DNA from 3 places in the Ruoffia sp. FAM 26254 genome. Region 3 is predicted to be linked to each of the others. Evidence: predicted binding sites of a transcription regulator. Region 3 holds the regulator's gene; each other region holds the start of a gene.

The links. Region 3 encodes Rex, which represses fermentation and respiration genes when NADH is low (regulators of the CRP and FNR family bind a similar motif). Its sites were predicted from a motif close to TTGTGAANTANTTCACAA; they were not measured.
Region 1: adhE (bifunctional acetaldehyde-CoA/alcohol dehydrogenase) is a predicted target of Rex. The motif match lies at 8,697-8,714, and genes of this name have one in related genera.
Region 2: pdhA (pyruvate dehydrogenase (acetyl-transferring) E1 component subunit alpha) is a predicted target of Rex. The motif match lies at 8,209-8,226, and genes of this name have one in related genera.

The regions. Positions count from the first base shown of each region.
Region 1 covers NZ_JBGQQY010000021.1:7,828-19,132, reverse strand. The annotation lists gene ACEN3Z_RS06635 (type I restriction endonuclease subunit R) at 1-2,422, shown strand, start outside; gene ACEN3Z_RS06630 (DUF438 domain-containing protein) at 2,466-4,451, opposite strand; gene ACEN3Z_RS06625 (DUF1858 domain-containing protein) at 4,444-4,686, opposite strand; gene ACEN3Z_RS06620 (metal-sulfur cluster assembly factor) at 4,833-5,192, shown strand; gene pflB (formate C-acetyltransferase) at 5,363-7,621, shown strand; gene pflA (pyruvate formate-lyase-activating protein) at 7,663-8,433, shown strand; gene adhE (bifunctional acetaldehyde-CoA/alcohol dehydrogenase) at 8,748-11,305, shown strand, end outside.
Region 2 covers NZ_JBGQQY010000002.1:19,574-30,878, forward strand. The annotation lists gene atpA (F0F1 ATP synthase subunit alpha) at 1-481, opposite strand, end outside; gene ACEN3Z_RS00835 (F0F1 ATP synthase subunit delta) at 493-849, opposite strand; gene atpF (F0F1 ATP synthase subunit B) at 836-1,348, opposite strand; gene atpE (F0F1 ATP synthase subunit C) at 1,379-1,591, opposite strand; gene atpB (F0F1 ATP synthase subunit A) at 1,622-2,338, opposite strand; gene lpdA (dihydrolipoyl dehydrogenase) at 2,811-4,217, opposite strand; gene ACEN3Z_RS00860 (2-oxo acid dehydrogenase subunit E2) at 4,231-5,886, opposite strand; gene ACEN3Z_RS00865 (alpha-ketoacid dehydrogenase subunit beta) at 5,968-6,945, opposite strand; gene pdhA (pyruvate dehydrogenase (acetyl-transferring) E1 component subunit alpha) at 6,948-8,057, opposite strand; gene accA (carboxyltransferase subunit alpha) at 8,624-9,406, opposite strand; gene accD (acetyl-CoA carboxylase, carboxyltransferase subunit beta) at 9,409-10,272, opposite strand; gene ACEN3Z_RS00885 (acetyl/propionyl/methylcrotonyl-CoA carboxylase subunit alpha) at 10,284-11,305, opposite strand, start outside.
Region 3 covers NZ_JBGQQY010000048.1:3,142-14,446, reverse strand. The annotation lists gene tsaD (tRNA (adenosine(37)-N6)-threonylcarbamoyltransferase complex transferase subunit TsaD) at 1-717, shown strand, start outside; gene ACEN3Z_RS09770 (YrhK family protein) at 912-1,250, opposite strand; gene ACEN3Z_RS09765 (hypothetical protein) at 1,670-2,350, shown strand; gene abc-f (ribosomal protection-like ABC-F family protein) at 2,680-4,650, opposite strand; gene ACEN3Z_RS09755 (redox-sensing transcriptional repressor Rex) at 4,969-5,631, shown strand; gene ACEN3Z_RS09750 (co-chaperone GroES) at 5,787-6,053, shown strand; gene groL (chaperonin GroEL) at 6,081-7,712, shown strand; gene ACEN3Z_RS09740 (hypothetical protein) at 8,139-8,804, opposite strand; gene ACEN3Z_RS09735 (pyridoxamine 5'-phosphate oxidase family protein) at 9,000-9,422, shown strand; gene ACEN3Z_RS09730 (DUF1456 family protein) at 9,419-9,907, opposite strand; gene ACEN3Z_RS09725 (RluA family pseudouridine synthase) at 10,008-10,886, shown strand.

The sequences.
Region 1 (11,305 bases), on a different contig from region 3:
TAAGTTCCTTACAACTTGGGTTGATAAGGATAATAAGCGAGTGAATAATTATTTAGAATTTGCGGAACATGTTTTATCGATTCCACATGCGCATAAATTAGTCACACAGTTTACTGTAATAGATAACGAAAAGAAATCACTAATTTTACTGAGACCTTATCAAATCCATGCTATCGAAGCAGTGGAAAGGGCATCTAGAAGAAGAGAGTCAGGTTATGTTTGGCATACGACTGGATCAGGAAAGACTTTGACTTCTTATAAGGTAGCGAGAAACTTACTTCAAATACCTTCAATAGATAAGACAATATTTATCGTTGATAGAATAGATCTTGATCAACAAACGACGGCTTCTTTTACGTCTTATGCAGAGAATGATGTTATTGATATAGATCAGACTGATAATGTCTCTGATTTAGTAAAAAAACTAGTTTCAAATGATAGAACACTTATAGTGACGACCATTCAAAAATTGAATTATGTTATGAAAAGATATGGAGATAACGAAAACAATCGGAATTATAAAAAGTTACGATCATTGCATGTAGCCTTTGTAGTAGATGAATGTCATAGGGCGGTCTCACCAGAAAAACAACAGGAGATTAATAAGTTCTTTCCTTATGCTCTTTGGTATGGTTTTACAGGAACACCACTTTTTGTAGAGAATGCTCGTCAAGAACAGGGAAATTTAGCACGAACTACTGAAGAACAATATGGCCCTAGATTACATGAATATACAGTCAAAGAAGCAATTAATGATAATGCTGTACTTGGGTTTCAAGTAGAGTACAACAATACTATTAGTGATGATGATTTAATAGATATTGTTAAACATGAAGCAAAAGTCGATAGTGTATTACATATGGATGAGGTTCAGAAAGAAAAATATATACCCACACAAATTTATTATTCTGATGAACATAAATTAGAGGTGATTGATACAATTATTAATCATTCAAAAAATAAATTTAACTTGGATCGAGGAATCGGAAATACTTACAGTGCAATATTGACGACGAGTTCTATTAAAGAAGCTCAACGATATTATGATTCATTTAGAGAAGTCATCGAGGGTAGAAGTTCAGTTGTTATTTCTGACAAAGTGAAAAAAGCAGTGGTTGACTTTCCTAAAGTGAGTGTCACTTATTCTGTAACAGAAACTGAGGAGAGTTCATTTGAGAACCAAAGTCATTTAAAAGGTGTTTTAGAGGATTATAATAAGATGTACAATACTAATTATGATTTAAGTAATCTTCGAGGATTCAATAGAAATTTAAATGATAGATTAGCTCGGAAAAAGGAAATATATAAATATAGAGAAGAACAAATTGATATTGTTATAGTTGTTGATCGACTATTAACTGGGTTCGATGCGCCTTCTTTAGCATTACTATTTGTCGATAGACAACCTATGAGACCACAAGGTTTGATCCAAGCATTCTCTAGAACCAACCGTATTTATGACCATACTAAACAATACGGACAAATCATGACGTTCCAATCGCCAGCTACATTTAAAGAGGCAGTTCAAGAAGCTTTTCTCTTGTATTCTAATGGAGGCGAAAATGCTATTCAAGCTCCAGATTGGGATGAAGCGTTTAGTAATTTCACTTTTGCTTTAGAGGAGTTAAGATTTATAGCTCCCAATCCAGATAATATTGATATGAATGATGAGACAGAAGCACTAAAGCTCTTTGTGAAAAACTATCAACAATTTGATAAAACGTTCAGTGCAATCAAAGTATACTCTAATTATGATGAAGATTACTTTAAAGAAGAATTTGGATTAAAAGTAGAGTTGATTGAAGATTACCACGGTAAATACGAAAATGCATTGCAAGAAATTAAAGAACGGATTGGCGAGAATGATGTAGAAGAAATATTATTTGATATTGACTATAAATTATCATCAATTGGAACGGATAAGATTGATTACGAGTATCTTATTCTACTCATTCAAAACTTATCGAATGAAAGATACAATCAAAAAGATGATAAACCAAGTAAAAAGAGAGTTAATGAAATTGAAAAGTATATTTCTGACTTTAAACAAACAAATCCAAAATTAGCTGTCATTATTGACGATATCTGGAATGAAGTTCAACATTTACCAAAAGAAGAATTGAAAAACTTAGATGTATCTCAAAAACTTCAGTTAAAGATTGAAGAAAAGATAGATACGATTGAAGAGAAGATTACTAAAGAATATTTCTTAAATAAGGAAGATTTCGCTTTCTTAGTAGAAAACTATAACCCAGCTAAGAAAAAACAAATCGGTGAGACAGAATTAAAAAGAAGTGCTGATTATAATGCCTATAAAGAAAACACTGAAAATGGAGTTAATCGATTAAAATTCTGGAAACATGTAAAGAATGAATTTACAGACGTTATTGAAGAAGAGATACTACCATTAAACTGGCGCTAGTATATTAAAGAGGAACCTGCTACAAAATAGCAAGTTCCTTTTTTTAATACAGTCTTTTCTCTGTTCCGTCCAATTCAACATACATTGAAGCATCCTGAACGGTCTCCACAATACCATGATAATTATCATTTTGATCTTGCGCACCAATATACAAGATATAAATAAGTTTATTCTCAGGTGAGAACCACATAGGTTCAATAAAACGACGTTGTGCTTGAAGGTCTTCAGATAAGCGTTTAACCTTTGGCCAAACTCTAGCGGGGTGACAATATTCTAAGTCACGTCCAATTTCTAAAGGTGATCTTTGGAAGAGCATCTCGTCATAAGGACCGATATTATTAAAGTATTTAAACTTATGATCGCCGTCAACGTAAGTAATCTCAAAGGGCATTGAATCCAAAATGAGTCTCACTTGCTTTAAACTTAAATATCCTTCGCCGATACTAATCAATTGCTCATTAGAAAAATCCTTTGGATCATTGACTACTGTCTCATTGCTTACAGACCAGTTGAATTCCAACTGTCCTTTACCAAATTGAAGTACTTGTGATTCTGCTTGAGACTGATGTTTGTGATTAACCTGAGTTAAATTAGCTGGATCCTTAAGTGTTAAATCAACCTTACTTTGAGGGAGTAAATTACGCCATTTATCCGTTTGAATATCTAAGATAGGTTGGATGTTTTGTATTATTTCAACGAACCCTTGATATTGCCCGGCTTCATTAAAGAGTGCTTTATACGAAATATATAAGAATTCTGATTCATCTTCAAACCAAAAGCTTTCTTCAGTTAATGTGTTATCTTTGAAAGCTTGAACAATGGGTTCTAATGTATCCCAGACAGCTTCTGGATAGACATCTTCTACCTTAGCACCGATGTTTTCAGCGTGTCGTGGTAATATTGATGACTCCTTCTTGTGATTGAAGTATTGTACGATATCATTTTGATCAACAAAAGTAACTTTCACTGGGATGTAATCAAAGATGACTTTGATTTGTTCTAAGCTCAAGTAACCATCACCAATCGAAAGAGGCACTGTTGGGTTCATGATTTGGTTACTGCTTGAGTCAAGCGTCTCATCTGGTTCCCAAAGAACGGTAAATTGACCGGCATTAACGGTAATTTTTCGTGTTTCGATTGTTTTACTTTCCACTGTATTCATTGTTTTTTGAACTGACTTAGTTGGTGTAGGTACTTCTTGAATTGTTAATTCTTCAGCTTTTTTCGTATCTTCTTCGAGTAAGTCTGCCAGGTTTTCTGGTTCCCAAGTTTCGCGAGGAGGAATAATTGCATAGCCGTAATTATCGCTTTGCTGGGCGATGTTGTACCAATCCAATTGATTGAAACTTTCAAGTAAGATATTAATTAATATAGCTTCTTCTTTAAAAATCATTTCATTGAATTCAAATTGGAAAGCTTCATACGTATCTCTTACTTTTGAAAATTCAATATCGGGAAATTTTTCCATGGCTTTATAGGCGCGTTTGAATAAGTCACGGATCTCATCATCTTTTGCCCACATAACTTTTGGTGGAGCGTCGTGGCCGTAACTTTCCATAACCGGGAAGAATAAATGTTCTTTCCGTTTGTAATGGTTATCAAATTGCCCGATGATATCATATTGACGTTTAAGTCCTTTAATCATTCCATTAGACAATTCTTCAACCGGCATTTCTTCAAAGGTATCCAGAATATTGTTAATCCGTAGCAGGGCAGAGCGTAACGCCATATTCTCTTCTTTGAATACTGTTACGGGGTGTCCGGGGTGATCAGCATCGGGTGCTTTACCATCTTCAATCGTACCTTTGAACAGATTCGCGTGAACATTACATAGCTTAAGAACATCTTGAAACGTAATCACACTATCCCCATACATTAATTGATGCTCCATCATGGAGATTTCAATGGCACTCACACCCGTGAAATGCTCATTAAATTCATCCTGAACTGATTCAGGATCCGCTCCATGATGCAGTTTAAGAAGAATACCTTCTAATATATCTATGCGATTGTCTGTATTATTACTCATTCACGTCACCTCCGATGACAGTATAGCCGTTCCAGTGTAGTTCATTCACTAATTGTTCCAAAGGAAGGTTGATTAATTTGCAGCCTTTTTTTAGTGTAACAACTTTTCCAACCGATTGTCTCATGGCTGGATTAGCTAAAGGTTTAAAGCCTAAATCGACAAGAATGTCGAGAAGTTCAGGGTGTGAATCAAGGACTTGTTTCACAGGTCTATTAAGGTCTACTTGATTTTCCATTTTCTTACTCCTTATAAAATTCGATTGATATTAAATCTATTTATGTATAAACTAAACGTACTATATTATATAATACTAGCGAACAATAACTTCATAAGCAATATGAATAAAATAAATATATTATTTAAACGAAAGGAACATCTTTTATGAATGAAGAATTTGGTATTCTATTCAAAAACGAAGCATTAAAGTACGAAGAAGAATTACTAGAGCAATTAACAGGAGTCATCGATCCAGAGTTAGGCATAGATATTGCGAACTTAGGCCTAATATATGAAGTAGATATGGATGAAGCAGGGAAGGTTGAAGTCATAATGACTTTAACAACTGCCGGTTGTCCCTTAGCAGACTTTATTGATAGTGACGTGAGATATCAATTAGCTAACTTTGATAAAATTACTGAAATCGATATAAAAGTTGTCTTTGAACCGCATTGGGATTTATCTCGCATCTCACGCTTTGCTCGTATTGCTTTAGGTATTCCGAGTGATTTTATTCCGAATTAAATTAATATTTAAAAGTCCTGTCTAACGATGGGGCTATTTTTGTACAATGTTCTAAAATTCACATAAATAATTGTTATATCCTATTGCTTTAGGTATAAAAATAGTTTATCATATATGTGTAATGATTTAAAAGTATAGATGTTGCTTCGAATTTATATGGAGGGGATACCATGGAAAAATTAGAAAACGAAAAGATGAATGTAAATCCTTGGGAAGGTTTTACAGGAACTAAATGGCAAGAGTCAATTGATGTTAGAGATTTTATTCAAGAGAATTATACTTTGTACGAAGGTGATGATTCATTCTTAGAAGGCGCAACCATTGAAACTTTCCAATTATGGGATCAAGTAATGGAACTAACAAAAGCAGAACGTGATGCTGGTGGCGTTCTAGATATGGATACTAAAGTTGTATCAACAATTACGTCACATGATGCGGGTTACTTGAACAAAGACGTTGAAAAAGTAGTAGGTGTTCAAACTGACAAACCTTTCAAACGTAGTTTACAACCATTCGGTGGAATCCGTATGTCTGTTCAATCAGCAGAAGCATATGGGTATAAGATTGATCCAGAAATTGAACATATCTTTACAGAGTACCGCAAAACTCATAACCAAGGTGTATTTGATGTATACACACCTGAGATGCGTGCTGCTCGTCGTTCAGGAGTAATTACAGGACTTCCAGATGCTTACGGTCGTGGACGTATTATCGGAGATTACCGTCGTGTTGCATTATACGGAGTAAACCGTTTAATGGAAGAGAAACAAAAAGACTTCGCAAATATTGGTAACGGACAAATGAACGAAGAAGTTATGCGTCTACGTGAAGAAGTTAGTGAACAATACCGTGCCTTACAAGATTTAATTGAATTAGGTAATATTTACGGCTTTGATTTAACTCGTCCAGCTGAAACAGCGCAAGAAGCATTCCAATGGTTATACTTAGGATACTTAGCGGCAATTAAAGATCAAAATGGGGCAGCAATGTCATTAGGTCGTACATCTACATTCCTAGATATCTATATTGAACGTGATCTTGCTACAGGTATGCTTTCAGAAAAAGATGCGCAAGAATTAGTCGACCATTTCGTTATGAAATTACGTCTAGTTAAATTCTCACGTACACCTGATTACAATCAATTATTCTCAGGAGATCCAACTTGGGTCACTGAAGCAATCGGTGGAGTTGGGATTGATGGACGACCACTAGTAACTAAAAATTCATTTAGATTTTTACATACATTATCAAACTTAGGACCAGCACCAGAACCAAACTTAACTGTGTTATGGTCACCAAGCTTACCAACTCATTTCAAACGATTTGTTGCGAAGATGTCTATTGACACATCAGCCATTCAATATGAAAATGACGACATTATGCGTCCAATTTACGGTGATGACTATGCCATCGCATGTTGTGTGTCAGCGATGGAAGTTGGTAAACAAATGCAATTCTTCGGTGCGCGCGCGAACTTAGCAAAAGCATTATTATATGCAATCAACGGTGGTGTCGACGAAATGACGAAAGCACAAGTTGGACCAAGCTATCGAGCAATTACTTCAGAATACTTAGAATATGATGAAGTGATGGAACGTTATGATGACATGTTAGAATGGTTAGCAGGATTGTATATCAATTCATTAAACGTTATCCACTACATGCACGATAAATACAGCTATGAAAGTATTGAAATGGCTTTACATGATACAAATGTAAAACGTACGATGGCTACAGGTATTGCTGGATTCTCAGTTGCAATTGATGCTTTATCAGCAATCAAATATGCAAAAGTTAAAACAATCCGTGATGAAAATGGTCTAGTTGTCGATTATGAAATCGAAGGTGAATTCCCACAATACGGTAATAACGATAAACGTGCTGATGAGATCGGTGTTGATTTACTTAAAGCATTCATGACTAAAGTTAAGAAACATCCAACATACCGTGATGCTATCCATACAACATCAATCTTAACTATTACATCAAACGTTGTTTACGGTAAGAAAACTGGTAACACGCCAGACGGTCGTCGTGAAGGAGATCCATTTGCTCCTGGAGCGAACCCAATGCACGGACGTGATACTCATGGGGCGTTAGCAAGTTTACTTTCAGTTGCTAAAATGCCTTACGAATATGCTTTAGATGGAATTTCAAATACATTCTCAATCATTCCAAAAGCATTAGGTAAAGATGAAGAAATTCAAAAAGACAACTTAGTGAATATGTTAGACGGATATATTAAAGAAGGTGGACACCACTTAAACGTTAACGTGTTTAACCGCGAAACGTTATTAGATGCGATGGATCACCCAGAAGAATATCCACAATTAACTATCCGTGTATCTGGTTATGCTGTAAACTTCATCAAATTAACTAGAGAGCAACAAATGGATGTTATTAACCGTACAATGCACAGTACAATGTAATCACTTAAGTTTTAGATATCTTGTTGAAAGGGGGATATATCTTGTCAGAAGTTAAAACACCAATTATTGGGAACGTCCACTCGACTGAAAGTTTCGGATCAGTTGACGGACCAGGGATACGATTCATCTCTTTTATGCAAGGATGTCGTCTACGCTGTCAGTTTTGTCATAATCCGGATACTTGGAATATGCGTGGGGGAACACCTTATACTCCGCAAGAATTATTCGATGAAGCCATACAATACCGTTCTTTTTGGGGTAATAGCGGCGGGGTAACTGTAAGTGGGGGAGAACCTTTACTTCAAATCGAATTTCTGATTGAATATTTCAAAATTTGTAAAGCACATGGTGTCCACACAACGATTGATACGTGTGGCGCGCCCTTTACTTTAGAGGAGCCATTCCGCTCACAATTTGAAGAACTGATGAAGTATACTGATCTGTTCTTATTTGATATTAAGCATATTGATCCAAAAGGTCATGCGAAATTAACAGGCGTGCGCAATGAGAATATCATGCAAATGGCTGAGTTACTTTCAGAGTTGAATATACCTGTTTGGATTCGACACGTACTTGTTCCAACGCGTACGGATTACGATGAGTATCTGATTCGATTAGGCGATTATGTTGAAACTTTATCAAATGTTCGCAAGTTCGAGGTGCTTCCATATCATAAACTAGGTGTCTACAAATATGAGGCACTTGGAATTAAATACCGTTTGGAAGGAGTCGAACCACCGACTGCAGAACGGGTCGAGAATGCTAAAAGATTGTTGAGAACAGAACGCTACAAAGGATATTTAGATGATTAAATAAATCGACATAATTAAAGCGTAACACTTTAAAACAGTGTTGCGCTTTTTTATGTATTTCTAGCAAATATTAGCAGTTAAAGAATGGAAATATTAATATCAATAAAACAACATCAATGTTGTTATATAACAGAACCTTAAACATGTTCAATTAATCACATTAATAGATTCGTCATTGAATGAAACAGCATAGATAACTGTTACAACACTTAATAAAAAACTATTATAGTAGCATTTTTAACAACAAACCTCTTTACTTTCATTTGTGAAAAGAGTAACATGTAATCAAAGATAAAGAAAAGGGGAGCGTAACAATGACGGAATTAATTGAAAAAGAAGTTATTGGAAATGTTAATTACATGATTAATGGTTTAGTAGAAAAAGGTTTGGTTGCTTTAGAGGAGTTCGATCAATTTAATCAAGAGCAAATTGATCACATAGTAGCGAAAGCTTCGGTTGCAGCTTTAGATCAACATGGTACTTTAGCAAGACATGCGGTTGAAGAAACTGGCCGTGGTGTATTTGAAGACAAGGCGACAAAGAACTTATTTGCTTGTGAGCACGTTGTAAATTATATGCGGGATATGAAGACTGTTGGTGTTATCAGTGATGATGAAGTGACGGGGATCACAGAAATTGCTGAACCTGTTGGAGTTATTTGCGCCATCACTCCGACAACGAATCCGACGTCGACAACTATTTTCAAAGCGCTCATCGCATTAAAAACTCGTAACCCAATCATTTTTTCATTTCACCCGGCAGCACTTGAGTCATCGGCTCACGCTGCTCAAATCGTTCGAGATGCAGCGATTGAAGCAGGTGCACCAGAAAACTGTGTACAGTGGATTACAGAACCATCGTTAGATGCAACGAATGCATTAATGAATCACGATGGGGTTGCAACAATCTTAGCCACTGGTGGAAATGCCATGGTTAAATCAGCTTACTCATGTGGTAAGCCAGCTTTAGGAGTAGGGGCAGGAAATGTACCAGCTTACGTTGAAAAGACAGCAAACGTTAAGCAAGCAGCTTATGACATCGTATTAAGTAAATCATTCGATAACGGAATGGTATGTGCTTCTGAACAAGCCGCAATTGTTGATAAAGAAATCTATAAAGAATTTAAAGATGAATTAGTAAGCTATCATGCTTATATCGTAAATTCAAAAGAGAAAGCACTATTAGAGGAATTTTGTTTCGGTTCTAAAGCATTCAGTGAAAACTGTGCTGGCGCAAAATTAAATAATGAAATTGTTGGGAAACCAGCGACATGGATTGCAGAACAAGCAGGTTTCACCGTTCCGGAAGAAACAAATATTCTAGTGGCAGAGGTGTCAGAAGTTGGACCAAACGAACCATTAACGCGCGAAAAACTATCTCCAGTCTTAGCCTTATTGAAATCAGAAACAACTGAAGATGGAATTCAAAAAGCTGCACAAATGGTTGAGTTCTTTGGATTAGGTCACTCAGCTGCGATTCATACACAAGACCAAGAATTAGCAAATGAATTCGGCCGTCAAGTTAAAGCCATTCGAGTTATTTGGAACTCTCCTTCAACATTCGGGGGAATCGGAGATGTATACAATGCTTTCATCCCATCATTAACTCTAGGTTGCGGATCATACGGACGCAACTCAGTTGGTGGAAACGTCGGAGCATTGAATTTACTTAACATTAAAACAGTTGGGAGACGACGCAATAACATGCAATGGTTTAAAGTACCTTCAAAAATCTATTTCGAACGTGACTCAATCCAATATTTAAAAACAATGGCTGATGTTGAACGTGTCATGATTATTACGGATGAATCAATGATGAAACTCGGCTTTACTCAAAGAATTATCGACCAACTTGAGGCGCGCCAAAACAAAGTAAATTACCAAATCTTCCATAACGTTGAGCCAGATCCAGATATTACAACTGTTAGAAGTGGAGCTGAAGCGATGGCTCAATTCCAACCCGATACAATTATAGCCCTAGGTGGTGGATCTGTTATGGATGCGGCTAAAGTCATGTGGTTATTCTACGAACAACCAGAAGTAGACTTTAGAGATTTAGTTCAAAAATTCCTAGACATTCGTAAAAGAGCAGTTAAGTTCCCAGAACTTGGGTCTAAAGCGAAGTATGTAGGTATTCCAACGACATCAGGAACAGGATCTGAAGTGACACCATTTGCGGTTATCTCTGATAAAAAAAATAATATGAAATACCCATTAGCGGACTATTCATTACTACCAACAGTCGCAATTGTAGATCCTGCTTTAGTTGAGACTGTACCAGATTTTGTTACAGCTGATACAGGGATGGACGTGTTAACACACGCAATCGAAGCGTATGTATCAGTGATGGCTAACGACTTTACTGATGGACTGGCTTTACAAGCAATTAAGATTGTATTCGAAAACTTAGAAGCTTCAGTAAAATATAATGATCCAGAAGCACGTGAAAGAATGCATAACGCTTCAACTATGGCGGGTATGGCATTTGGTAATGCCTTCTTAGGAATTAACCACTCAATGGCTCATAAGATTGGTGGAGTTTTCCATACAGTTCACGGTCGAACAAATGCGATTTTACTTCCATTCGTTATTCGCTATAACGGAACCCGACCAGCGAAACAGGCGAACTGGCCAAAATACAATTACTACAAAGCAGATGTAAAATACCAAGACATCGCTAAATTAATCGGACTTGATGCAAAAACTCCAGAAGAAGGAGTAAAAAACTTAGCACAAGCTGTGTTCGAACTTGGAGAACGTGTTGGAATTCAAATGAGTCTAAAAGACCAGGGCGTTGATGAATCTGCCTTCATGGATAAAACAGAAGATATCGCCTACTTAGCCTTTGAGGACCAATGTACACCAGTGAATCC
Region 2 (11,305 bases), on a different contig from region 3:
GTCCTCGTCCAATTGGAACTAATGTATCAATGGATTTAATCCCTGTTTGCATTGGCTCAGCAACACTTTCTCTATCCATAATTGCTGGTGCTTCTGCTTCAATCGGACGATTTTTCTTATTGATAATTTGTCCATTCCCATCTAATGGTTCTCCAAGTGGATTGACAACTCTTCCTAATAGGGCTTCTCCTACTGGAACCTGCATCACTCGATTCGTCCGACGAACTAAATCTCCTTCGTCAATATCAACATATTCTCCAAGGATAATCACACCGATATCATCTTTTTCTAAGTTTTGCACCATGCCAATAGTACCATTAGCGAATTCAATCATCTCACCGTTCATGGCATTATCTAAACCATTTACTCGGGCAATACCATCCCCAATGAAAGAAATGATTCCGATTTCTTCAAGGTGATGCGATGCATCAAATTGTTGGATCTGTTGACGTAACCGCGTAGTTAATTTTTCAGTTTCCAATTATTTCACCTCTATTTCATATTGATTTGTTTGTGTAGATAACCATTTAAATCATTTAATTTACGTTTTAAACTGTTATCGTAAAAGTAAGTTGTACTTTGTACTCTGATTCCAGCTATCATGGATGGATCTACACGAAAATCGACTTTATCATTGTCGAAAGGAATGACATGATTCACCGCATCAATAACTTTTTTTCTTTCTTCATCAGTTAATTGTTGTGCACTTGTTATTCTCACTTTTTCATTCGAACGATAATCATCTTGCTCACTTGCTTCTCTGATTCGTTTTTTATTGATAGAAAATGAAGCAAGTTGTTGTAGTAATTGTTCTTCATTAAGTGAATTATTTATATTATCTACTTTCATTTATACTCGCATCCATTTCTAATACTAATTCTGATATCAATTGTTGGTGGTCTTCCGAATTTACTTCACGTCTTAATACTTGTTCAGCAATTTCGATAGATAATTTACCAATTTGATCTTCCATTGATTCCAGCATTTGTCTACGTTCCCGTTGAATAGATAGTTCTGCTTGTGTGCGCATTTCTTCTATCTCTTCTTTTGCTCGTTCAATTTGATCAGCTTTCATCTTTGAAACTTGCCATTTTGTATCTTGTACTAATTTATTGGCTTCAGTTCTCGCGTTAGTTAGCATTTCTCTTGCTTCATCTTCCGTTGCTTCAGCATTTTTTTTCGCTACTTTAGCATCGTTAATATTACTATCAATTATTTCTTCACGTTCTTGTAGAATCTTTGATATGGGATCCCAAGCAAATTTAGAAACGATAAATAAAAGAATAGCGAAGGATATAATTGTCATTAAGAAATGACCTACTCCTGTTTGAAGTATTGATTCAAGCATTTAATTCCCTCCATTTTCCGTAGTTAATTCTTACATGAATAGTAACATAAAAGCAATAACGGCAGCCATAATTGGGATAGCCTCAATCATACCTACACCGATAAACATTGTCCCTCTAATTTTACTTTCCATTTCTGGTTGTCGAGCCATCGACTCAATTGCTTTTGAAATAACCAAACCGTTCCCGATCGCAGACCCTAAAGCAGCGAAAGCAATCGCTATTGCAGCACCAATTCCGTTCATAATTATATGTCTCCTTTATATTTTAAAATTTTAATGTTCAGTAACAACTTTATGTGATAAATAAACCATGGATAACGTTACAAAGATATATGCTTGTAATGCCCCAATGAATAATGAAAATCCTTGCCATACCATTTGTAATGGTATCCCAGCTAACCAAGTAACTAAACCGAAACTGTTACCTAATTGAGCGATTAATGCGAGTAGTATCTCACCTGCAAAGATATTCCCAAATAAACGTAATGACAAAGTAGCAATTGAAATAATTTCATCTGCAGCTTTAATCGGGAGTACGGCTACATTAGGTGTAGCATAATTCTTTTTGAAATATCCACCAAAACCAAATTTTTTGATCCCTAGAATATGCGAAATGAAATTCATAGTAAGAGCTAATGCAATACAGACGATTGGATCCGCTGTCGGACTTTTCCAATACGAAATCTCATGAGCTTCTACTAAAAATGGTAAACCAAGCACATTTGATACAAAAACGAATAAAAATAGCGTCAAAGCTAACATGACGTAGACAGGTTGACTTTGACTACCAAATGATTCCTCAACTATCCCATTAATAAATGATATTAAATACTCAAAGACAGTTTGTGTCTTTCCAGGATTCTCAACCTTCAGTTTACGTGTGAAAAATAAAGATAGAAGAAATACAATAATCAAAGTAGCAATCATTGCAACTAATGTATTAAACCCGACATTAATACCGAATAGATTAACTAATTTTGTCTCACTCAAAAGCGACCCCTCTTTCTTTAAAAATATTGTGCACAAACTTTTTATAGTTTATATCACGTCAAATAAAAAGCTATTAAATATTTATTCAACATTTTTTATTTTACCATGGAAATTACATTAACACAAACACTTACTAGTCAGTAACCACAGCGTTTTTTTGTGTAGTACTATATTGACCTTGAATATATTTTACATTATAGTATTTATTTTTTTGTATTAAGTTTACTAACAAAAAATATTTTATTTTTTATTTTAATTTTTCCGGGCTATTATTTTTATATATTTCATAATGATTACGCTACCACCTTGATTAAATCAAATGTTTACAAAAATAATAAAAACAATTTATTTTTAATATTTCAAGTTTTTTTTAGTGTTCCTTTGTACTTTATATACACCCACATGTTGTTATAGTTTATAAAATATGCAAAAAAAAGAGAGTAAGTTTTTACTTACTCTCTCAAAAATTAAATTAAATGTGGATTGGTTGACCTAATACTAGTTCGGCAGTATCCATTACAACTTCACCTAATGATGGGTGAGAGTGAATAGTTAATGCTAAATCTTCTGCATTTAAGCCACCTTCTACAGCAAGGATTAATTCAGTTAATACCTCGGATGCGTTCGGACCTACTACTTGAGCACCGACTAGAATATTATCTTCTGTTGTTGTAACTAAACGAACGAATCCTTCAGTTTGGTCTAATGAAATTGCACGACCGTTACCACCGAATGGGAATTTAGATGCTTTAACTGATAATCCAGCATCTTTAGCTGTTTTTGCAGTATGACCTACAGAAGCTAATTCTGGATCTGTAAATGCTACTGCTGGCATTGCAACGTAGTCTACAGTGTCAGCTTCACCGCTGATTGCAGCTGCTGCAACTTTACCTTCGTATGAAGCTTTATGTGCTAATGCCGCACCAGCAACGATATCACCAATTGCATAGATGTTAGGTAAGTTAGTACGACCTTGGTTATCAACTTCGATTAAACCACGATCAGTCATCTTAACGCCTGCTAAATCTAAGCCCATTTCGTCAGTGTTTGGACGACGTCCTACTGATACTAATACGTAATCAGCATTTACTTCTTCTTCTTTACCGTTAACTTCAAATTTAACAGTAACTGAATCTCCGTTATCAACTGCTTCTTTAGCCATTGCGCCTGTATGAACAGTCATATTACGGTTTTTCATTTCTTTCTCAACAACTCTTACCATGTCTTTTTCAAACGATGGTAATAATTGAGGTGAACCTTCAAGGATAGTTACTTCAGAACCTAAGTTAGCATAAGCCATACCTAATTCTGAACCAATCACTCCACCACCGATAACAACTAATTTTTTAGGTACTTCAGTTAAGTTTAAAGCACCAGTTGAATCGATAACACGTCCACCAAATTTGAATCCTGGGATTTCAATTGGGCGAGAACCTGTTGCGATGATTGCATTTTTGTATGAATAACTTTCTGCTCCATCTTCATGAATAACACGTAAATGATGATCATCTTGGAAGAAAGCTTCTCCCTTAATGATTTCAACTTTATTCTTTTTAAGTAACATTCCAACGCCACCAGTTAATTTTGAAACAACTTCATTGTCTTTCCATTCTTGTGTGCGTTTGAAGTCTAATTTAACTTCGTTAGTTGTTACACCAAATACTTCACTGTTTTGTGCATTGTGGTATGCATGTCCAGCACTAATAAGTGCTTTAGAAGGAATACATCCTACGTTTAAACAAACTCCACCAATATGTTCACGTTCAATGATGGCAACTTTTTGGCCTAGTTGTGCTGCACGAATCGCTGCAACATATCCACCAGGGCCTGAACCGATAACAACTGTATCTAATTCAACTGCGAAATCTCCAACTACCATTTATTTATTCACCTTATCCTTCCATTAACAATAATTCTGGATCTGCTAAGTAACGTTTGATTTCGTTCATAGCGTGTTGTGCTGTAGCACCGTCAACGATACGGTGGTCAAAACTTAATGACAATTTAACAACACGTCCAACTGCTAATTCACCTTCGTCATTAACAACAGGTTGTTGTACAATTGAACCGAAACCTAAGATAGCTACTTCTGGATAATTGATAACTGGTGTGAACCATTTACCACCTGCAGAACCGATATTTGAGATTGTAACAGTTCCATCTCCCATTTCAGAAGCAGATAATTTACCTTCGTGAGCTTTACCTGATAAATCAGTGATTGCGTCAGCAATATCAAACATGCTTAATGCGTTAGCATCTTTAATATTTGGTACGTATAATCCACGATCTGTATCTGTTGCAATTCCGATATTGAAGTAGTTTTTGTAAACTATTTCGTTAGTTGAGTCATCAATCGATGCGTTTAATACTGGGTATTTCTTAACAGCTGCTACTAAAGCTTTAACAACATATGGTAAAAATGTTAATTTAGTATCGCGTTCTGCAGCAACATTTTTGAATTTCTTACGGTGATCCCATAATTTAGAAACTTCAATTTCGTCATGTAATGTAACATGAGGTGCTGTATGTTTAGAGTTAACCATTGCACGAGCAATTGCTTTACGCATACCTGACATAGGTTCGCGAGTTTGACGTTCTGAAACTGGTACAGAAGCTGGTTCTGCTGCTTTAGCTGGTGCTTCTTTAGCTGGAGCTGCTTTCACTTCAGAAGCTGTTTCAGTTTGTGCTGCTACTGCCACTGGAGCTTGAGCTGTTGTTTGATTTGGATCAAAGTTATTCACGTCATCAGCTGTAACACGTCCACCTTTACCAGATGGTGTTACTGATGTGATATCAATTCCTTTGTCACGTGCTAATTTACGTACAGAAGGCATTGCTAGAACGCGTCCTGTTGCGCTGTTTACGCCTGCAGTACCTGTAGATGCTGCTGGTTGAGCGTTAGAATCAGCAGGTTGTTGTGCTGGATCTTCGCCTGCTTCAGCAGTAGGTGATGCGGGTGTTGATTGAGTATCATCACCTGAACCTTCGTAGTCCGGTGCATCAATTTCAACTAAGATATCATCAACGACTGCAACTGTTCCTTCTGATGCATGGATTTTAACCACTTTACCAGCATATGGTGAAGGTAGTTCTTCTACTGCTTTATCGTTTTGGATTTCTACTAGAATTTGATCTTCTTCAATTGTATCGCCTTCAGCTACTAACCAAGATACAACTTCACCTTCAATAATTCCTTCACCTAATTCAGGTAAACGGAACATGAAGTTAGATCCACCTGCTGCTGGTTTAGCCGCTGGTGCTTCTTGAGCTGGAGCCGCTGGAGCCACTTCTTCAGCTTCATCTTCGTAACCAGGTGCGTCAATTTCTAGTAGTACTTGACCAACTGTTGTTACTTCACCTTCTTGTGCAACGATTTTTGAAACTGTTCCACTTACTGGAGAAGGTAATTCTTCTACTGCTTTATCATTTTGAATTTCTACTAAAATATCGTCTTCTTGAACTTGGTCGCCTTCAGCAACTAACCAAGATACAACTTCACCTTCAACGATACCTTCGCCTAATTCAGGTAATTTAAATTTAAATGCCATTGGGTGTTTACATCCTTTCTCGTTTTCAGATATGTTTAACAAATAACCAAAGGGTAGCAGAACTACCCTAAGTATTTATAATTAGAAATCAGTAGCTTCTTTTACTTTTGCTACGATATCATCAGCATTTGGTAACCAGTCTTTTTCTGCCATACCGAATGAGAAGACAGTATTAGGAGCTGCTACAAATCCAATTGGAGCTTTTAATGAAAGAATGGCGCGTTGTGAAATTTCAGAAATTACTTTCTCACCAACACCTGCTTGACGTTGTGCTTCTTGAACAACGACAACACGTCCAGTCTTTTCAGCTGAAGCAACAATTGTTTCGATATCTAAAGGATGAACAGTACGTAAGTCAACGATTTCAGCTGAAACGCCGTCTTTTTCAAGCGCTTCCGCTGCTGAGATAGCTTCACGAACCATTGCACCATAAGTAATGATAGATACGTCAGTACCTTCTTTAACAACGTTTGCTTTTCCTAAAGGAACTGTATATTCTTCTTCTGGAACTTCCTCACGGAATGAACGGTAAAGTTTCATATGTTCTAAGTAAACAACAGGGTCATTATCACGAATTGCAGAGATTAATAATCCTTTTGCATCATATGGGTTAGATGGGATAACTACTTTAATACCAGGAGATTGTGCAATTAGACCTTCTAATGAGTCCGCGTGCATTTCTGGTGTCGCAACTCCCCCACCAAATGGTGAACGGATTGTAATTGGCATAGTGCGTGATCCACCTGTACGGTAACGAGTACGCGCTGCTTGTCCTACAATTGAGTCCATAACTTCGAAAACAAATCCGAAGAATTGGATTTCCATAATTGGACGGAAGTTTTCAAATGTTAAACCAACGGCTAAACCACCGATACCAGATTCTGCTAAAGGTGTATTAAATACACGGTCCTCTCCGAATTTTTCTTGTAAACCTTCTGTGGCACGGAATACCCCACCGTTAGCTCCTACGTCTTCACCGAAGACTAAAGTACGGTCATCGTTGCCTAATTCAATTTCTAAAGCGTTTGTGATCGCTTGAATCAATGTCATTTGAGCCATGATTATTTATTCTCCTTTGCTTCGTAGTATTCAATTTGTTCTTGTGTTACATAGTCAGGAGTTTCAAACATATTTTTCAAGAAGTCCGAAACTTTTTGTTTAGGAGTAGATTCTGCTTGTTTAATTGCTTCTTTAGCAGCTTCTTTAGTGTTTTCAACTACTTCGTTTTCTTTTTCTTCTGTCCATAATCCTTTTTCAGTTAAGAATTTACGGTAACGGTTTAATGGGTCACGTTGACGCCATTCGTCTTGAGCACCTTCTGGTTGGTAACGTTTTGGATCATCACCTGATAGTGAGTGAGGTCCGAAACGGTAACATAATGTTTCGATTAATACTGGTCCGTTTCCTGCAATCGCATATTCACGCGCAGCTTTCGTTACAGCATAAACCGCTAAAATATCCATACCATCAACTTGAACACCTGGGATACCAGCTGCTACAGCTTTTTGAGCTAATGTTGGTGCTGCAGTTTGGAATTCACGTGGAGTTGAGATAGCCCAACCGTTGTTTTGAATTACGAAGATTGCTGGTGCTTTATAAGCTCCGGCAAAGTTCATTCCTTCATACACATCACCTTGAGATGAACCACCGTCACCCGTCCAAGTCATTGCTACGGCTTTACGACCATTTTTCTTGATACCCAAAGCTGCACCAGCAGTTTGAACATACTGAGCACCAATAATAATTTGTGGTGGATAAGCTCGGAAATCTTCAGGGTAAGTACTTCCTTCTACATGTCCTTTAGACCATAAGTATGCTTTGTAACTAGGTAATCCATGTTGCATTAATTGAGGTATATCGCGGTATCCTGGGAAGATAATGTCATCTTCAGTTGTTGCCGCAATTGTTCCTAATTGAGAAGCTTCTTGTCCAGTTGTTGGAGCTACGAATCCTAAACGTCCTTGACGACTTAATGCTTGAGTACGGTTATACCACTCGCGGTAGAAAACCATATCTTCCATAAATGTTACTAATTCTTCGTCTGAAAGTTCAGGCATTAATTCCTCATTAACTACCTTTCCGTCATTATCTAATATTTGAACTGTGCTAAAATCAAAGTTGTCTGCTCTTAGCAGATCTTCCATTTTTGCAGGAACTTTTTTATTTGCCATGCTATTACACATTCCTCTCTTAAAATAATATAGAATAATACAAAGCACAATAAACTGTACTATTCAGTTATTTCTAATTTATCACGCTCATTAAATAATTGCAAGTATTATAAAAATTATAAAACGATTACAAAACCTGATTTTAAGCTTGTTGAGAAAATCTTCACAATATGTCGATTGAAATTTAAAATTTTATTTGTTGTTATATTTTCATTGAAAATGTGTTTCAATAAGGAAATTCTGTTGTAGTACAAAATTCGCCTGTAACATTTATTATAATCAAATGAGATGATTCCAATTTGTTTGTTATAATGTTTTTTTATAGTTCTTTTTATAAATTGTTTCTATTTAATGTTTTGAGTCATCTATTGCATAAAATTTCATATAAATACTTGCTGCATCTACATTGTTAACTGTTTATTTTTAATATACTAAAGTAATTATTATTTTAGCAATTAATAAGATATTTTTATTCATTTCGCCTATATTTCACCTAATCGAATTATTTTGTCACAAAAAAATAAGTGTCAGTGAACTATTTCACTAACACTTATTTATTTTATCGCTTAAAAAGATCTAAATCGTTTATTTCGATTGGCTAATCGTGTTTCTACATCCAGCTGATTTAATTCCTTAAACTTCGCTTTAATATCATTTATAGTCCGTTTTAAGATGACATCTCGGTTTAAAGGAACTCCATGATTTATCTCTGAAATGATTTTTTCTACGACTTTTAATTCGTGTAAATCTTCTGCCGTAAGTTTCATGACATCCGCTGCTTTTGAAGCCAGTTTCGCATCCTTCCATAATATAGATGCAAAGCCTTCTGGAGATAGAATAGAGTAAACGCTATTCTCAAGCATCCACACTTCATCTGTTAATGCCAAAGCTAGCGCTCCCCCGCTTCCACCTTCTCCGAGAATTATCGATAAGGTAGGAACTTCAACTTTCGCAAAAGTTAATAGTGATTGAGCGATTGCTTCCCCTATACCTGTCTCTTCTGATTCTGGTGAGGCATGTGCTCCAGCTGTATTAATTAAGGTTAATATTGGACGATTAAATTTATTCGCTTGTTCGACAAGACGAATTGCTTTTCGGTAACCGCCTGGGCCGACTGACCCAAAGTTTCGTTCTATGTTCTCACGGGTTGTACGGCCTTTTTGAATACCGATAATCGTTATAGGTTGCCCGTCATACATGCCGATACCTCCAATAATGGATTTATCATCTTCCATATGACGGTCTCCATGTAATTCAATAAACCAATCAGTTAAATTCTCAATGATATCAATGGTTGAGATTCTTTTTAAATCTCTCGCTTTTAAGACTTTTTCATAGGCTTTGCTCATAATTACACACCACCTTCATATGAATGAGCTTGGATTAATTGGTTGATGATTTGTTTCTGGTTTAATCTTGGTACAATTGAATCGATAAAACCATTATCAAATACCCATTCAGCTTGTTGAAAGTCTTTCGTTAATTTACTTTTAATTGTTTGTTCAATCACACGTTTCCCTGCAAAACCTACGACTGCCCGAGGTTCTGCTAGTGTTACGTCCCCTTGCATCGCAAAACTCGCTGTGACACCACCGGTGGTCGGATTTGTCAACACACTACAATAAAATAAACCTGCGTCTTGATGTTTCGCAACCACTTGCGAGATTTTCGCCATTTGCATTAAGGATAAGATCCCTTCTTGCATCCTAGCTCCACCAGAAGCAATGTAGAGAATAACAGGTAGTTTATGCTCCGTCGCATGCTCGAACAGCCGTGTAATTTTCTCACCGACAATTGTCCCCATACTTGCCATGACGAATCGTTTATCCATCACACCAATTGCTATTGCTCTACCATCAAGTTCTGCTTCACCTGCGACGACTGCTTCTTTCAATTGTGTATTATCTTGCGCTTTTTCTAACTTGGCACTATAGCCTGGAAAATTTAGTGGGTTCTTCGCGTTTAGATCGCTATCCCATTCCTTAAATGACCCTTCATCTACTAACCATTGAATACGTTCATAAGCTGGAAAATGTAGATGTTCACTGCAATGTGGGCAACAGTAATCTTCTGTAATTTGATTTTGTAATATAATTCGATCACAATGTGGACATTTTTCTGCAATATTATCTGGAATAGATGATCTTTGTGTGGCTACTTCAGCGGGACTAATTGGATTAATTCTTATTGTTTTTTTTCGCCTAAATAAAGCCAAAACATCACCTCTTATTCTTCAGTATTTTCTTCTTTTTCTAACCATTTTGGCATATAGTGGGTTTCTAACCACTTCGTATGCACTCTGTCCCAATTAATATATTCATCACTTACAAGTGCTTCGAGTAAGTCGATATTTGTTTCAACACCTTCAACAGTCACTTCATATAAAGCGCGCTCCATTATCTTCAAAGCATCTTCTAAAGTATTTGAATGCGTAATTACTTTCGCCACCATTGAATCATAGAATGGTGGTAATGTGTAATGAGGATAAAGAGCAGATTCAATTCGTAAACCTAGACCGCCTGCAGGAAACATTAATTGATTAATGTGACCAGCGGAAGGTCTAAAATTATCTCTTGGATTCTCTGCATTCAAACGTACTTCAACCGCAAAGCCTTTTACTTGAATATCCTCTTGCTTATAAGTTAATGGCTCACCCATGGCTACACGGATTTGTTCTTTTACTATATCCACACCTGTAACCATTTCAGTTACGGGATGCTCAACTTGTAAACGTGTATTCATCTCCATGAAGAAGAAGTTATTGTCTTTATCAACTAAAAACTCAATGGTTCCCGCGTTCTGATAGCCTATGGCTTCCGCTGCTTTTACAGCTGTTTCACATATGTTTTTTCTGACCTCTAGGGGCAGACTGACCGCTGGAGAGATTTCTAGAACCTTTTGATTGTTACGTTGGAATGAGCAATCTCTTTCTCCTAGATGAATAACGTTACCGTATTTATCTCCTAACAATTGAACTTCAATATGTTTTGCAGGAGCAATAATACGTTCAATATATAGGTCTTTATTTCCATAAATTGCTTCCGTCTCATTCTGTGCTTGACTAAACAATGCATCTAATTGTGAAGCGTCTTCTACACGGCGCATCCCTTTACCACCACCACCATCTGCGGCTTTAATCATCAAAGGGTATCCAATATCAAGTGCAATATCACGGGCTTCTTCAATTGAATAAATTAACCCAGCACTACCAGGAGTAATTGGAATACCAGACTTACGCATTGTATCTC
Region 3 (11,305 bases):
ATGGTGCACAACAAACCATTGCTGGCAGTCAACCATTTAGCTGGTCACATTTACGCCAGTCAATTGGTCAAACCGTTGAAGTTTCCATTAATGGCGCTGATTGTCAGTGGTGGACATACTGAACTCGTTTATATGAAAGAAGAATTTTCATTTGAAATTATTGGTGAAACGCAAGATGACGCCGTTGGTGAAGCGTACGACAAAGTGGGACGGATTCTAGACTTGCCTTACCCCGCTGGAAAATATTTAGACGAGTTAGCCGGCAAAGGAAATCCTGAAGCATACGCAATTCCGCGTGCGATGATGCATGAGGACAATTTCGACTTCAGCTTTTCCGGCATGAAAAGTGCCGTAATGAACACCGTGCACAACGCTAAACAGCGTGGCGACGAGATTGTACCTGAAGATTTGGCCGCGAGCTTCCAAACGGCAGCCGTAGAAGTGCTGGTAGAAAAAGCAAGCAAAGCTTTGCGCGAATATCCAGAAGTGCGCCAATTTATCTTAGCCGGTGGAGTCGCAGCCAACTCCGGACTGCGCGGGGAGTTGTCAACGCGCCTAGCCACTGAATTTCCAAATGTAGAATTAATTATCCCACCCTTAAAATTGTGCGGAGATAATGCAGCGATGATCGGAGCCAGCGCACATCATATGTATGCAGACAAAGACTTCAGTGAATTAGATATCAATGCGATCCCTGGTTTGATGTTAGGTGAGTAGGGAAAATAAGAATGGGACAGGCCTCTGAGGAAATAAACCTCAGAGGCTTTTTTGTAGCATGCGGGGCGTCGAGAGGCGTCGCGACGTACCGCAAATCCGAATACGGAGTGTCGCGCCTTATCACGACACTCCGCATGCCGGAAAAAGCGATAAACTTAGTTGTATATGTTGAACTGTGGATAAATATCATCGAGTTATTCGGACTGATCTTCATTTTCTATTTCCACATCGATAACCTCACGTTGGTACTTTTCTTCATTATAGATAAATACATTTCGGAAAATTTTCAAAATGGGACGCATAAGTAGAAAAAATCCCCCTACCAAGTATGCGATATTTCCGATTATAACGGGTGCTCCTAGAATATTTGAAATACTCCCTATAAAATATAGGCCACCGGTAAGAATATCATTGACTAAAGAAATAATTGTATAGTAATTTTGAAAATAAATTCGAAAGCGTTCTGACTTGATGATAACGTCTTCTTCTTTATCAAGGTGTGGCTCGCGTTCCTTATGTTTGATTTCAGGCACGGTAGTTCCTCCTTTAGTTGACCGTGGGTACATTCATTATACATATTCGAAATTGAGATTGCGATTGAAAGGGTGTATGGATAGGCGGTTGCTTTAGATGAACAACTTCTATTCATCATGAACCGCAAATCCGAATACGGAGTGTCGCGCACGCTCACGACGTACCACAAACTCAAATGCGGAGTGTCGTGCAAGCTCGCGACGTACCGCAAACTCAAATGCGGAGTGTCGTGCACGCTCACGACACTCCACAAGCCAATTTCCGTAGTATCGTGCTGACTCACGACACTCCGTATCCATGTTTACGGTTTATCGCGCCGATCCGCGACGCCCAAACCCACTAGCCAATCGCATGTTCCAATAGATTTTTTATCCAGAATGTATTAAAATAAAGTAACTAAATTCAAGAGGGGGCTAATATGTACGAACAATGGATAGCGATGGAGCAATTTTATTATGGATATTTTGCTTGGGGTTTATTAGTCGTAATTATTCTCTCTATTTTACTAGTTTCCTGTCTGTATTATGTTAATTTATTAATCCCAAAAATAATACTCATTCTAACCCTTATCGCTTTCACAATATTTGGGGTAGGAGTTGTTCGGGGATATTCTCAATACGGTGATTTAATTGAGCAAGCGAGTAAAGAGTCTGCCGCAATTCGCAACTTCAAACGAACATTTTTCATGATCGATATGCCGTACCAAGCTATGGAAATGAAGGCTTACCGGGATGGGTATTTTGATGAAGGATTTGAAGCGGTTGGTTTTTACGAGAAAATGTTTGTCAGCGAGCCGGTTGAATATTTAGGAGCGACGCAACAAGGCGGGTACGTCTTTCGAATTGGCGGGAGCGAATATGTTGTGAGTCAGGCCTGGGTGCGATTCTCCGATGAAGTTAACCAGGCTGTGCGAATCGGGACACAATATCAAGTAGCAGATCCGCGCTTCATTGAGCTCGGATTTGTGGAAAAATCGCGAGTCCTGCTTGATGAGTATATTGTCCCAAGCCAAGCGGAAAATCATATGGCCGATAAGGCAGGCGTAACCGCTGCTCAACTTCAAGCGCGGGGGATTGTGAAAGGCTGGGTTGTCCCGTAATTTTATAAAATGAAACCAAAAAACCTCTGGGAAAATATAACCTTAGAAGTATTTTCGGGATTTGCGGGGGGTCGTGTTCGTGCGCGACGTACCGCAAATCCGAATGCGTAGTGTCGTGCACGCCCGCGACGTACCGCAAATCCAAATGCGTAGTGTCGTGCATGCCCGCGACGCCCCGCAAATCCGAATGCGTAGCGTCGTGCATACTCACGACACTCCGCAAGCCAATTTCCGTAGTGTCGTGCACGCTCACGACGCCCCGCAACCAATAACACTCAACAAAAAACACCAAACTTCTCACAAAGTTTGGTGTTTTTCTCGTGCTATATCTAAATCTCAATTCCCGGATGCTCTTCCATGAAAGCCTCAAGTTCAATACTTGCCTCTTCCCAAGTTTCCAGCGCATTGGTTTGACGCTCGTTTGCTTGAATCAATTTTTTATTCAAATCAGCTAACTCAGGTTGGTCATTGGCTTCATTCGCCGTTAACATATCCGCTTCAAGCTTTGTGATCAAGGCATCCATGGCTTCACTTTCTGCCATTGCCTCATCGACTTTAGTTTGAAGTTTCCGCAAGTCCTTTTTCAAAGCTTTTGTTTCTTCATAAGTGAACTGGTTTTGAGACATTTCCTTATTAGGAGTGGCCTCGTCCTGACTATCTTGCTCACGTAAAGCTTCGATTTCCTCTAACTCACGTTTTTTCTCAATATAGTAATCATAATCACCTAAATAAAGCGACGCGCCATCAGGTGATATTTCCAAAATGTTGGTCGCAATGCGGTTAATAAAATAGCGGTCGTGCGACACGAACAGTAGCGTGCCGTCGTAATCAATTAACGCTTCTTCCAGAACTTCCTTACTATCAATGTCTAAGTGGTTGGTCGGCTCATCTAATAACAAAGTATTGTCATGATCGGTCGCCAGCAGTGCCAAGCTCAGGCGGGCCTTTTCGCCACCACTCAGCATCGACACTTTCTTCTCAACCGTCTCGCCACTAAACAAGAAACTCCCTAAAATCGAACGCACTTTCCATTCATCGGTTGTATCGTGCGCTTGCCACAGCGTCTCCAACACTGTTTGATTTCCATCCAACTGATTCACATTTTGGTCATAGTAACCAATATCGACATTACTTCCGAGAATAACTTCCCCAGAAAGCGCAGGGATTTGTTGTAAAATAGTCTTCAAGAAAGTCGTCTTTCCGACCCCATTCGGCCCTACAATCGCAATCGCATCTTGGCGACGCAAGTCCATATTTATAGTTTTAGCAATCGGCTCTTCATAACCAATCGTCAAGTCGCGCGTTTCAATCACACGGTTTCCGCTGTCGCGACTTGCACTGAACTCAATTCGCGGTGCTCTCGTATCTTGCTTCGGTTTTTCGATACGGTCCATTTTTTCTAATTTTTTCCGGCGACTCTGCGCACGTTTCGTCGTAGACGCTCGGACAATATTTTTTGCAACAAATTCTTCCAATTTCTCAATCTCATTTTGTTGCTTCTGGTATTCTTTCCACTCTTGTTCCATGCGCAATGCTTTCTCTTTTAAATAAAAATCATAATTCCCTTTATACGTATGCAACGTATTGTTACGCAACTCGAGGACTTGATTGGCCACCCGATTTAAAAAGTAACGGTCATGCGATACAATCAACAGCGCACCCCGGTAACCACGCAAGTAGCCTTCGAGCCAGTTGAGTGTCTGCATATCCAAGTGGTTAGTCGGCTCATCCAAGATTAAAAGATCATAAGACATTAGCAAAATACGCGCCAAAGCGAGTCTAGTTTTTTGCCCACCCGATAGCGATTCAACAGGGCGGTCGTAATCTTCCTCATAAAATTGAAAGCCATGTAAGACCGTCCGGATTTCCGACTCAACCCCATAGGCGTTCGATTCTGCCAACTGTTGTTGAATCTGATCATAGGCACTTAAGGCATTTTGATATTCCTTCGATTCCCAATCCTCACTCAACTCAGCCACTCGCTCAGCTGCCACCTCCGCCTTTTCGCGCAAGGCCAAGGTATCCGAGAAGACATGTAACATCTCCTCCCAAATCGAGCGGTTTGAATCAATCGATACATGCTGCTCTAAATAACCCACCCGCAAATCGCGTGAGCGTGTAATTTCCCCTGCAGAAATCGGTTCTGTTTTCATAATTTGACTTATTAATGTCGATTTTCCCGCACCATTTCGCCCAACAAGAGCAATGCGGTCATTCGTTTGGATATTAAATGAAACTTTCTCATACAGCGTCACATCAGCAAAGCGACGCGCAACGTCATTAGCTTGTAGTAAAATCATTCGATGACTCCTTCTATTTGAACTCTTAATTATTATAGCCCACACACACCTATTTAACAAAATATAAAATAATAAAATGAAATTCCTCACCCAACCACCACCATATTCGAATTAATGTACATTTTGCATAATATTTCACATAAAAAGCTTTATTCTCACTATAAAATATATTAGAATATAAAAGTTAGGCTAAATAGGCTCGGAGTTCACAATAAATGTAAACCCTCGAAGGTTACATTTGGACAAATTTTGTGAAGGAGTGCTATAATGAGCATGACTTAAAAATTAGATATAGATAAACCTAGGAGGAGGCAATTTATGGCAAAAGAAATACCAAAAGCGACTGCCTTGAGATTACCCATCTACCATAGGTATTTACGATTCTTGCAACATGCAGGGAAAAAGCGCATTTCTTCAACGGAATTAAGTGAAGCTGTAAAAGTAGATAGTGCGACCATTCGTCGTGACTTTTCATATTTTGGGGCATTGGGGAAACGTGGTTACGGTTACGATGTAGATCACTTATTAGACTTTTTCTCGCGTATTTTAAATCAAGATCGCTTAACGTCGGTTGGTCTGGTTGGTGTAGGTAATTTGGGAAATGCACTGATTAACTACAATTTCCGGAAGAATAGCAATGTTCGAATTGGAGCCGCGTTTGATGTAAATACTGACATAATTGGAACAATTCAACGTGGTGTCCCAGTTTATTCAATGGATGAATTGGAAGAGCAAATCGAACAACAACAAATTGAAATTATTATTTTATCAGTCCCACAAGACGTCGCAGGGGATATAGTGAACCGAATTATCGAGGCGGGAGTGAAAGGAATCATGAACTTCACGCCACTTAGATTTGATGTACCGCGCAGCGTTCGTGTTCAAAATGTGGACCTGACGAATGAACTACAGACACTCATTTACTTCATTGATAGTAATAAGGATGATGCAGAGGATTTCTCTGATTTTGAAAAAAAATAATTGTAAAGCACGCCAAAAGGTGTGCCTTTTTTTTCGAAAAAGATAATTCTATGACTTGATTTTTTGACCAATTTAGACTATTATAAGATTAAACCATTAGCACTCAAATAAAACGAGTGCTAAATATAAAAATAAAATCATTTGGAGGGTATAATATGATTAAACCTTTAGGAAAACGTGTTGTTATCAAAGTGGCAGAAACAGAAGAAACGACAGCAAGTGGTTTCGTATTACCAAGTTCAGCCAAAGAAAAAGAACAATACGGTGAAATTGTGGCAATTGGACCAGAGATCGAAGAAAAAGATGGCGTTAAAGTTGGCGACACAGTGTTCTTCAAGAATTATTCTGGAACAGAAGTTGAACATGGCGAAGAGTCATTGATGATTATTGAACACAAAGATTTATTAGCAGTCTTAGCATAATATCGAATTTAAAGGAGAGAATATTATATGGCAAAAGATTTAAGATTTTCAGAAGATGCACGTGCAGCTCTACTACGTGGAGTTGATATCTTAGCAGATACAGTTAAAGTAACATTAGGGCCAAAAGGGCGTAATGTAGTATTAGATCAACAATTTGGATCACCAACAATTACAAATGATGGTGTAACAATCGCTCGCGAGATCGAATTGGAAGATCGCTTCGAGAATATGGGTGCACAGTTAGTCATGGAAGTCGCTTCAAAAACGAACGACATCGCCGGTGACGGGACAACGACCGCAACATTATTAACTCAAGCAATCGCTCGTGAAGGTATGAAAAATGTGACTTCAGGTGCAAACCCAGTTGGCATCCGTCGCGGAATCGAAATGGCAACACGTGCAGCGGTTGAAGCTTTACAATCATTATCTCAACCCGTTTCTTCAAAAGAATCGATTGCACAAGTCGCATCAGTTTCTTCAGGAGATGAAAAAGTAGGGGAATTAATCGCTGACGCAATGGAAAAAGTTGGCCAAGATGGTGTCATCACAATTGAAGATTCACAATCGATTGATACAGAATTATCAGTGGTTGAAGGAATGCAATTTGACCGTGGTTACTTATCTCAGTACATGGTAACTGACAATGAAAAAATGGTTGCAGACTTAGAGAACCCATATGTATTAATTACTGACCGTAAAATTACAAACATCCAAGATGTACTACCTTTATTAGAAAGTGTTATGCAAACAAGCCGTCCATTATTAATTATCGCAGAAGATATTGAAGGCGAAGCATTACCAACACTAGTATTAAATAAATTACGCGGAACATTAAATGTGGTTGCCGTTAAAGCACCAGGATTTGGTGACCGTCGTAAAGCAATGTTAGAAGACTTAGCGATTCTGACTGGTGCAACAGTAATTTCAGAAGAATTAGGCTTTGAGTTAAAAGATGCAACACCAGACCACTTAGGTACAGCTGGTAAAGTTTCAGTAACAAAAGACAGCACAACCATCGTTGAAGGTGCTGGATCTAAAGAACAAATCGAAAACCGCGTTGGCTTAATCCGCGGACAAATCGAAGAAACAACAAGTGAATTCGACCGTGAAAAATTACAAGAACGCCTAGCTAAATTAGGTGGCGGAGTAGCAGTCATCAAAGTCGGTGCTGCAACTGAAACAGAACAAAAAGAAATCAAACTACGTATCGAAGATGCATTAAACGCAACACGTGCCGCAGTTGCTGAAGGTATCGTAGCAGGTGGGGGAACTGCACTTGTGAACGTTCAAGACGCAGTGAACGCACTTGAAGCAGAAGGCGACGAAGCAACAGGAATCTCAATCGTTGCTCGCGCACTTGAAGAACCAATTCGCCAAATCGCTGAAAATGCCGGCGCAGAAGGTTCAGTCGTTGTGTCACAAATCCGTACGTCAGACAAAGGTATCGGCTACAACGCAGCCACAGGTCAATTCGAAAACATGATCGACGCTGGTATCGTAGACCCAACTAAAGTAACACGTACAGCCCTACAAAATGCAGCCTCAGTTGCCGCATTACTATTAACAACCGAAGCAGTTGTTGCAGACATCCCATCAGAAACACCAGACATGGGAATGGGCGGAGGCGGCATGGGTGGCGGAATGCCAGGCATGATGTAAGCTGAAGCTTAAGAAGTAAGATAATTTAATATAAAATGGCCTCCCGGCTTACTTTATCTCAGTGATGAAGTAGGTTGGGAGGTTTTTTGAGTTTTCAGTGAGCTTTCTTGAAAATGCGGGGCGTCGTGATCCGACTCGACGTACCGCAAATGAAAATACGGAGTGTCGTGTCACCACACGACGCCCCGCAACTAAATTTCCATAGCGTCGTGATCCGACTCGACGTACCGCAAATGAAAATACGGAGTGTCGTGCCACCACACGACGCCCCGCAACTAAATTTCCGTAGCGTCGTGATCCGACTCGACGTACCGCAAATGAAAATACGGAGTGTCGTGCCACCACTCGACACCCCGCAAACCAAAATCCACACAAAAAAACGCCGACCCAGGAAACATTCCCAGATCAGCGGTTCTCACCTAAACTCTATTCACTTTCATCATTGCCAAACACAGTGCTGCGATTACTATTATTACTGAAATCGTAATTATAATAATCATTACTTGGAGTTTCTTCTTCTGGTAGAGAACCTTCATCAATGGGCTCTTCGTAAGAAGGTTCCTCATATGAAGAATCTGGTTCCTCGTAAGACGGCTCTTCGTATGAAGACTCCGGTTCTTCGTAAACAGGCTCCTCATAGACAGGTTCTTCATACACAGATTCTTGTGCAGCGTCTATCGCTTGTTGCACTGCAGTAGCGAATAAGTTAAAGTCGCTGACACCATCGTAAGTTGGCAGTCCGTATTCAATCGCCAAGTTATTCCAGTAAATTAACTCATCTTCTGTATAATCTAGCTCTTCTTCGGCCACTTCAATCGGTAAGTACACCATTAATTCGGGATCTGGCACAAAGATTGCCATCCCAAGTTTGACCTCGTCTTCAGTGTTCGTCTCCACTTCAGAAACTTTTTCAGTCTCAACTGCTGATTCAGAATCTGTTTGTATTTCTGCTTCTTCATTTTTATTACCATTTCCATCTTGGACGGGTTCGTGTACGTAGCCCTCAGTTCTCCCAGCTGGTGGTTCTGAGTCCAAGTACCCACACCCGCCTAGTATAAATAAAGAACTAAATAAGATTAATTTTTTCAACATTCTTCCCCCTATGGTCAGACCATATTCATTCATTAATATATCTAATGTACAGTTATCGGTAATAAAAAGCAATATCCACTTGAAAATATCATATCCTCTTCACATTTGTGTTACATTTCACCTATATAAAATAATTTTATAAAAGCGAATCCATATGCTATAATAAAAGAAAATAAAGAGCGAAGGAGTGTTAACATGGAAGTAAATGATATTATGCAAATTCTGGAAAAAGATATGAAAGTTGCTGTCTTTGCAACGGTGGACGAGAACGGAAAACCGCATGCGAGACATGCCCATATCGGCGTTGCTAACGAGCAGGGCGTCTTTTTCATGACCAGTCCCACGACGGATTTTTATAAACAACTTAAGCACAATCCAAATATCGCTATTACCACAATGTCTGAAGAAGGCTATCTCGTTCAAGTGATCCGAATCGAGGGAAAAGTGCGCCAAGTTGGGAAAGACCGCCTTCAGGAACTGCTTACGAACAATCCATATGTTGAGCAAGTGTATCCAGATGACGACATTCGCCAAGGCATGCAAGTTTTTCATTTATACGAAGGCGAAGGCTTCTATCACAGCATGTCTCAAGGGCACAAGTACACTTTCGAAATCTAACTTCGGTAATCAATCGCCAAACCTTTGAGGAAATTACGCGCATACCGGTCGCCGCAGGGCTTATAATTGCGGTGGCCTTCTTTGCGTAAAACAGCACTTAATTCGCTGTTAGAAAGCTCAACCCCTGCCAAATTTAAAATGTCTAACATATCCTCACTCGTTAATTTCAACGCAATCTTCACTTTTTTCAGTAATAAGTTATTCGCGTTTTGCGAGTTTAACTCTAATGCTGGGCCACTGGCACCGTCTTTTACCCCACGTTGTGAAATAATTAAACCATTTAAAAAGCGTTCGAAAGCTGCATCACTTAAATTCTCTGCATACTCATTTTCAGCGAGTCTGTCTTCGTTAGGTATTTTATCTAAGAAAGCGAGTAATTCTGCTTGGCTAACGGCCAAACCACCCATCTGGAAAATAATTATCATGTCCTCGTCCTTGATGTCGAGGGCGTAACGCAAGCGGGTTAATCGATCATTATTATTCATTTAATTGCCTACCTTTCATCTTGTAGGGTGATTATACCAAACTTTGGCGTATTTTTCTGCTATACTACAAAGATAAGAAGTAAATGAAAAGGTGAGTTGAATGAACAAACATATGACCTATTACACAGCCGAAGAAGCAACCGAATTACTCAAATTTATGATCAACCAATTAGCACCAAAGAGTCGCAACAATGTTAAATCCATGCTAGCGCGTGGGCAGTTCTTTGTCGATGGAAAAGCTGTCACACAATTTAATCATCCATTGAAGAAAGGGCAAAAAGTCGGCGTTTTATCCAATGAAGGAGCGAAAAAGACCGCTGCGCTTGAAGGCGTAAAAATCTTACATGAAGACGATGACCTCATCGTGATTGACAAAGAAGCGGGTATCCTATCCGTAGCTGGCAGAGACTACGCAGAAGATACAGCCTACCGTCAAGTCACAAAATACGTGCAAGAAGGCAACCGCCGTAACCGCATCTTCGTCGTGCACCGCCTGGACCGCGACACATCTGGCGTCATGATCTACGCTAAAACCGAAGAAGTTAAAGAAAAATTGCAAGAAAACTGGCACACGATTGTCAAAGAACGCATCTATACTGCGTTGGTTGAAGGCGTCGTTCGCAAACCCCAGGGGAAGATAGAATCTTGGCTAACCGAAAGTAAAACGATGAAAGTCTATTCAAACGACTACGATAACGGTGGCAAGCACGCAATTACCCACTTCAAGAAAAAGCAAAATAGTGCGAACTATACTTTATTGGAGGTTGAACTTGAAACAGGACGCAAAAACCAAATCCGTATTCATATGGAAGACATCGGCCACCCAGTTGCCGGCGATAAAAAATACAGCGCACGAACGAATCCGCTGAAACGCCTCGGCTTGCACGCAACTACCATCGCCTTCACTCACCCAAGTACAGGAAAAGTAGTGAGATTCACATCCCAAGCACCAAAAAGCTTCCTAAAGCTATCAAGATAAAGAAAAGTCATCCGACAGGGTGACTTTTTTCGATTTGATCAATAGAAAAGGGCGTCGAGCACCGGCTCGACGAACCGCAAATCGACATGCGGTTCATCGTGTTAGCGCACGACACTTCGCATTTTAAAATACGGTACGTCGTTCACACTCACGACGCCCCGCAAATTGTTTACAGGCAAGTTAAAAAGCGTTTATTTATATAAGAGAAGTTTCTTTAGTTTCTTAAAAATCTGTATTATTATAATAATGATACATTATTACTTAAAAAGATCGAGGTGCTAAGTGACAACAAAGCTTTTATTAGTAATAAAGAACCCGAACCAGGATTTAGAATTGGCGAAAAATTATATCGAAGGTAAAAATCATGATGATTTTTTTATAAAAAATTCCTTGCTATACTTTAATGTATGTCGAGAAAA